DNA from 2 places in the Martinezella jaguaris genome. Region 2 is predicted to be linked to the other one. Evidence: riboswitches for the same ligand, from Rfam matches in the RefSeq annotation. Region 2 holds a riboswitch; the other holds the start of a gene.
What was found. Region 2 has a riboswitch for FMN ahead of CCGE525_RS13130 (6,7-dimethyl-8-ribityllumazine synthase). Riboswitches for the same ligand answer to the same signal wherever they lie in the genome.

Region 1 (3,403 bases), on a different replicon from region 2:
CGTGACGAATATGATTGGCGCATCGCCAAAGCACACGCCGCCATGGACGCAGCTGCTGTCGATCTGCTCCTGATCGACAGCGGCGAGCTTCTCGCCTGGCTTACCGGCTATACGGTCTCGGAGACCATGTATCGTGCCGCTTTTCTACCGCGACACGGCACGCCATGGTTCGTTCTGCGAGAGCTCGACGAAGCGCCATGCAGGGAAAAGACCTGGATTTCCGAGATCGTCAGTTTTGCCGACACTGCCGATCCGCACGAGGCCATCGCCGAGAGCATTCAAGCTCGAGGTTTCGCCAATGTCCGTATCGGTGCCGATTTCGCCTCGTATAGCTTTAGCGCCGATACGGCGGCGAAGCTGCGGGCGCACTTGCCCCAGGCACAACTCGTCGCACTTCCCGGCCTCAGCGATAGTCTGCGATGGATCAAATCGATGCGCGAGATCGCCGTTCTCACGCAGGCGGCCGGTATCGCCGACAGGGCCATGCAGGCAATTGTACATAGCACACGCGCTGGCTCTTCGACCCGGGTGGCGGCTGCAACTGCGGCGGCGACCTTCCTGCTTGAAGGCGCCGACAGTGGCGAGACTGGCCCGATCGTGAAAGCCAGCGGCAATCATGAGTTTCTGCATGGCTCCTTCAGGAGCGAAATACTGCAGGACGGCGATATCCTTCATGTGGAACTCATTCCACGCGTGGGTGGCTATGGTGCACGACTGATGCGGCCGATAGTCATCGGGGAGCCGACAGACGAACTTCGAGATATTGCCGCGCGTATCGTTGCTCTGCAGGACGAGCAAATCGACGCCATGAGAGCCGGAGTTACGGCTGTTGAGGTCGATGCCATAGTCCGTCAGGGGCTCTTGTCGAGCGGACTAAGACCGCGCTACGACAACGTAACAGCCTATACGCTTGGCCTATACACTCGCACACCACGCCCCAGCGATTTCTCCAGGGTTTTTCTGCCAAACGCGGATTGGCGTCTGGAGCAAGGTATGGTGTTCCATGTGTATGCGACGGCCGCCAGGCTCGGCTTCAGCGAAACAGTAGTGGTCACGCCGAAGGGAGGCAAACGGCTAACCGCGACTGGGCGACGCCTTCTCAGTCGCGAATAGGCGTCGCGATCAAAGAGCCGATGGTGTCGTCAACTCCCCGTCGCCTCCGTGGCGGCATTACTGCCTCTTGAAGTCTGAACGAACGTTTCACGGCCCTTTTGGTCGCCTAAGCTGTTTGGAAAAGGTGCCTAGACTCAAGACAGTCACGACAGGTTAAGCGGGTGCGAAGAACGCCTATGGATGTTAGCGTTATTGAATCGCGCGATCTTTCCGTTGATGCAAGCTCCACAGCTCGCATCGCGGATTACGCATGCAACATCGCCAATCGCCGTGAAAGACAAAAGACATTGGATCCCCTCCAACAATGTTGCTCTCAGGCTGCCTTCTGGGCAGCCTTGGCGGTCCTGTAGGCGATCAGGTCTTCGATCGTGATCAGATGCAAGCCGTGGCGTTTCGCAAACACTTCAAGGTCCGGCAGACGGGCCATTGTGCCGTCGTCGTTCGCGACCTCGCAGATAACGCCCGAGGCGGAAACACCGGCTAGCCTCGCAAGATCGACAGCCGCCTCGGTGTGCCCAGGACGCGAGAGAACACCGTCTGGATGCGCCCGCAGCGGGAAGATATGGCCGGGTCGAGCAAAATCCTCAGGCCGGGAACCCTTCCGCATCAGCGCACGAACCGTTGCCGCACGATCGGCGGCGGAAATGCCAGTCGTCGTCTCGGGAATATAGTCGACCGAGACGGTGAAGGCGGTCTTCAGCATCTCGGTATTGTTAGGCACCATCAGCGGAATCTGCAGTTCATCCAGCCGTTCGCCCTCCATTGCCACGCAAATGAGACCGCGGGCGTAATTCATCATGAAGGCGATAGCCTGCGGGGTGATTGCTTCCGATGCGATGACAAGGTCGCCCTCGTTTTCCCTGTCGCGATCGTCGACGACGACCGCGATCTCGCCACGCGCAATTGCGGCGATCGCATCTTCTATTTTGGAAATTGCCATCTTCTCTGCCTTTCAAGGGTTAGCCGCGATGTGCGGCATTCATGGCCTGTCAAAAGCCACCATTTTCCCTTGGGCGAACAAGCATGCGAAACCCCGCTTGCCGAGCGGCGTCCTCTGCGTTGCTCTCTTTCATCCGGACTATGACCGTCGGCTCCGGCATCTCACCGGATCTGCTGACCCTTCGCTTTCACAAAGGCGCTCGCGGGCTCCGAGTTGCCTCGATACCGCCGGTGGGGAATTGCACCCCGCCCTGAGAACATTACTTTGATAGATGATGAAGGCCTCGTTCTGCAAGAGGCTGGCGCTCAATCTCTCTTAGAGAATTGGCTCGCAGGGGTGAAAGCACCGTTCTCTATTGTCGAATAAAGCTATGACATGATCAGGCCGCCATCGACATTGATGGTCTGTCCGGTGATATAGGCCGCGTCGTCGCTTGCAAGAAAAGTGACAAGACCGGCTACATCTTCGCCCGATCCCGCGCGCTTCATCGGGATGCCCTCGACCCATTCCTTCATAAGTTCGCCGGGACCGTAATTGCCGAGCAGCTTGCCCCATGCCTGGTCGTTATAGGCCCACATATCGGTTTCGATGATGCCGGGGCAGAAAGCGTTGACGGTGATGCCGTCGGTCGCGACTTCCTTGGCAAGGCTCTGGGTGATACCGACCACACCCATCTTCGAGGCGGCATAGTGTGGCGTGTAGATGAAGCCGTCGCGCGCCTGGCCGGAGGCGGTGTTGATGATGCGGCCGCCGCGACCATGCTCGCGCATGCGGGCGATCGCTTCCTGAGCGCAGAGGAACACGCCCTTGGTGTTGACTGCCATGACTTTGTCCCACTCACCCTCGGTCATGTCCTCGATGCGGGCAATGGTGATGACGCCGGCGTTCTGAATGGAGACGTCAACAGCGCCGAATGCCTGTTCGGCAGCGTCATAGAGAGCCTTGACACTCGCCTTGTCGGTGACGTCGCCGACGAAGGAGATTGCCTTCCCGCCATCGGCCTCGATCTGTTCGGCCACGCCATGCACGCTCTCTTCATTGGCCGAAACGACGAGATTGGCGCCCTCGCGCGCAAAACGTTTGGCGATTGCTGCACCGATGCCGCGGCTTGCGCCGGTAATGACGACGGTCTTGTTTTCAAAACGTTGCATTCTCTTTTCCTTTCAAGAGTGCCGGCGTGGGCACGCCGATCTGCGCCGTCAACACTTGCCTCATCACTCCGACTTCAAATGGCCGCAGAAATAATCCCAGCAAATTCCGATGCCTTCAGCGAAGCGCCACCGACCAGCGCTCCGTCCACATTCCGAAGCCCGAAAATTGCTTCGGCATTGGATACCTTGACCGAGCCGC
Region 2 (3,403 bases):
GAGCTATCCCGCCGAATACAAGCTGCTGTTCCGGCTTGAAAAGCGCGTGTGACATGGAGACGATCGATCGCAAGAGCGGCAGCGCTCTCTGGCATCAGATCGGCGAAATCCTGGCGGCTGATATTGGCGCCGGGACCTTTGCTCCAGGCGCCAAATTGCCGACCGAACCGGAGCTTATGGAACGCTTCGGCGTCAGCCGCTTCACCGTCCGCCAGGCGCTCGGCCATCTGGAGCAGCGGGGATTGGTGCGTGCCGAACAGGGGCGCGGAACCTTCGTACATAGAGGGTCTCTCGACTATAGGCTCTCGAAGAAGACGCGATTCTCCCAGAATCTGATCGAGCAGGGTTTCGAGCCTGGCGGCGAGCTGCTGATCCACGAGATTGTTCCAGCGTCGGAGCGAGTTGCGGCGCGGCTGAAGCTTGCCTCCGGCGCGCCGGTCATTCATCGCCGCGGCGTCATGACGGCAGACGACGTTCCTGTAGAACTCGGCGACACCTACTATCCGGCTGACCGCTTTCCGGATTTCGACAAGGCGAGGCTGCAATACCAGACGATTACGGCAGCACTCGCGAGCTACGACATCCATGACTATGTGCGCCTGTCGACCGAGATCGAGGCGCGCATGCCGAGTGCTGAGGAGGCCCGGCTGCTGCGGCAGCCGAAGTCGACGCCGGTATTGGTGGTCCTCAAAGTGGACGTCGATAGCGACGGAGCGCCGATTACTTATTCCGAGACACTATGGTCGGCGGAGCGGGTGACCTTCAAGGTCGATGTGGGATGATGCCTATCGGTGCGACAGGATATTCACGATCTTGCCCAGGGGATCGCGGACATAGAAACGCCGAACGCCCCAGCGTTCGTCGGTCAACTTGTAGACGATGTCGAGCTGCATCGACTGAGCGCGCTCATAGACTTGATCGACATTGTCGACCTCGATCGAGAGATCGGGTACGGCAGTTCCCGAGCCGCCTTCGCTCGCGATGCTGATCTGCGGGAAGGTCGCCGCATCAGAGGCGAAGGTGACAATCCAGCCGTGGTCCATGACGGTATCCAGGCCGAGCAGGTCGCCATAGAAGGCACGAGCGCTGGCGGAGTCGCCGGCGAGATTGGGGACAATTCGCAGAACGGTCATGCGATGCTCCTTGGCAGAGAAATGGAGGCGGGCCTTTGCCGCGCCTCCACCATCTTAGCTTAGACCGTTACCGAAGGCAGCAGCTTGGCGCGTTCGCTCAGAATCTGCCGGCAGGCGGTTGCGACTTCGCGGCCCTTGATGATGAAATGCTCCTTGAAGAACTGGATATGGGCTTCCGATTCCTGGAAGTGATGCGGCGTCAGGACAGCCGACAGGACCGGCACGCCGGTGTCGAGCTGTACGCGCATCATTGCATCCAGGACTGTGTTGGCGACGAATTCATGGCGATAGATGCCACCGTCGACAACGAAAGCGGTGGCGACGATCGCAGAATAGCGGCCGTTGCGAGCGAGTGTCTGTGCATGCAGTGGAATTTCCAACGCGCCCGGTACGTCGAAAATATCGATGGGTGATGCACCCTCTGCCGTCTGCCATTCGGCGACGAATGAATCGACGCAACGATCGACGATGTCGGCATGCCACCGGGCTCGGATCAGCGCAATGCGGCTAGGCTGGGTGGAGATCGAAATGGTCATGAATTTTGCCTTTCAAGGGTTGTTGTCAAATATCCCTTGGGCGAACACGCAGGACTGCCGCGCTCCTCATGGGGGAGGAGGGTGCGATCCAGCTTGCTCTCTTCCATCCGGACTATACCGTCGGCTCCGGCCTCTCACCGGATCTGCTGACCCTTCTGGGGACCAGAAGGCGCTCGCGGGCTCGGAGACGAATCTCCATACCGCCGGTGGGGAGTTGCACCCCGCCCTGAGAACGGCTGGACTATAAATGCGGTGCAATAGAAATCAAAGAAAAACGCCGGGCGATTTGCCCGGCGCTTGCGAAAAATCTATCCGATTGTCCTCGTCCGTCAGTCCTGGATAACCAACAAGTCGGAGGAGGCGAAGCGCAGCGTAACCCTCTCGCCGACGCTGGGGGGCATCATGCCCGGGCTGTTGAACATGTCGAACGAAATTGTATTGCCGCCGACATTCATGCGGGTGCGGATGACCGAACCCAGGAAGTGCGCCGAGGCGACTTCGCCGGTCAAGGCAGTATCGCCCTTGGCCGATTCCGCCAGCGAGCCGGCTTCCGGGCGCAGCGCCAGCGATACGGTATCGCCGGGCTTATAGGCGGTGACCGACTGCTTCAAGGTGACGCCCTGATCGCCGATCATGATGCGGCTGCTGTCCGGATCGACGACCTTGCCTTCGATGAGGTTCAACGTGCCGACGAAGGACGCGACAAAACGGGTAGCCGGGGTGTTGTAGATTTCGAAGGGCGTGCCGATCTGGTCGGCGCGGCCGGCGTTCATGACGACGATGCGGTCGGAGATCGACAGAGCTTCTTCCTGGTCGTGTGTCACGAAGACAGTGGTGATGCCGAGCTGCTGCTGGATGGCGCGGATTTCTTCGCGCAGGGATACACGGATCTTGGCATCAAGGGCCGAGAGCGGTTCATCGAGCAGCAGAACTTGCGGCTTGACGGCGATAGCGCGGGCGAGTGCCACGCGCTGCTGCTGACCGCCGGACATCTGGAAGGGATAGCGGCCGGCAAGATGATCGAGCTTGATCAGGGCAAGCATTTCCTTGACGCGCTTGTCGATCTCAGGCTTGGCGACACCGGCTACCTTGAGGCCAAAGGCGACATTGTCATGCACGGTCATGTTTGGAAACAGGGCGTATGCCTGGAACACCATGCCGATGTTGCGCTGGTTCGGCTTCAGTGGACGCTGGTCCTTGCCGTTGATCGTCAGCGTGCCGGCGGTCGGGGTTTCGAAACCGGCGATCATGCGGAGAACGGTCGTCTTGCCGCAGCCAGACGGTCCGAGGAAGGAGATGAATTCCCCTTTCTCGATATGCATGGTGAAGTCGTGAACGACCTGGACTTCGCCGAAGGACTTCTTGATGTGTGTGAGTTCGAGAAAAGCCATGGTGTGAAGCCTTACGCCTTAATCGGAGCGGATTTGGAGAAGCGTGAAACGAGCTGAAGCAGGCCCATGCTGAGCCAGGTTACAGCGAGCGCGATAATCGCCAGCGCCGACGGCTCGTAAGCCCGGTTGGCGCCGATGAGCTGCATATAAGGCCCGAAGGCCGGACGGTTGAGCAGCGAGGCCATGGTGAATTCACCCATGACGATCGCGAGCGTGATGAAAGCGCCGGAAAGGACACCGCTCATCACATTCGGGAAGATGCATTTGAACATGATCGTCGTCCATTTTGCACCCAGGCTTTCCGCCGCTTCCGTCAGCGTGCCGACATCGATGGTGCGCATAG

Region 1: linked by a shared signal. The riboswitch ahead of ribB (3,4-dihydroxy-2-butanone-4-phosphate synthase) and the one ahead of CCGE525_RS13130 (6,7-dimethyl-8-ribityllumazine synthase) in region 2 are both predicted to bind FMN.

What each region holds. Positions count from the first base shown of each region.
Region 1 is NZ_CP032695.1:1,065,215-1,068,617, reverse strand. It holds gene CCGE525_RS27245 (M24 family metallopeptidase) at 1-1,113, shown strand, start outside; gene ribB (3,4-dihydroxy-2-butanone-4-phosphate synthase) at 1,427-2,053, opposite strand; FMN riboswitch at 2,171-2,315, opposite strand; gene CCGE525_RS27235 (glucose 1-dehydrogenase) at 2,422-3,204, opposite strand; gene tpiA (triose-phosphate isomerase) at 3,279-3,403, opposite strand, start outside.
Region 2 is NZ_CP032694.1:2,693,724-2,697,126, reverse strand. It holds gene CCGE525_RS13145 (class I SAM-dependent methyltransferase) at 1-52, shown strand, start outside; gene phnF (phosphonate metabolism transcriptional regulator PhnF) at 54-782, shown strand; gene CCGE525_RS13135 (VOC family protein) at 786-1,133, opposite strand; gene CCGE525_RS13130 (6,7-dimethyl-8-ribityllumazine synthase) at 1,193-1,669, opposite strand; FMN riboswitch at 1,761-1,907, opposite strand; gene CCGE525_RS13125 (ABC transporter ATP-binding protein) at 1,999-3,060, opposite strand; gene CCGE525_RS13120 (ABC transporter permease) at 3,072-3,403, opposite strand, start outside.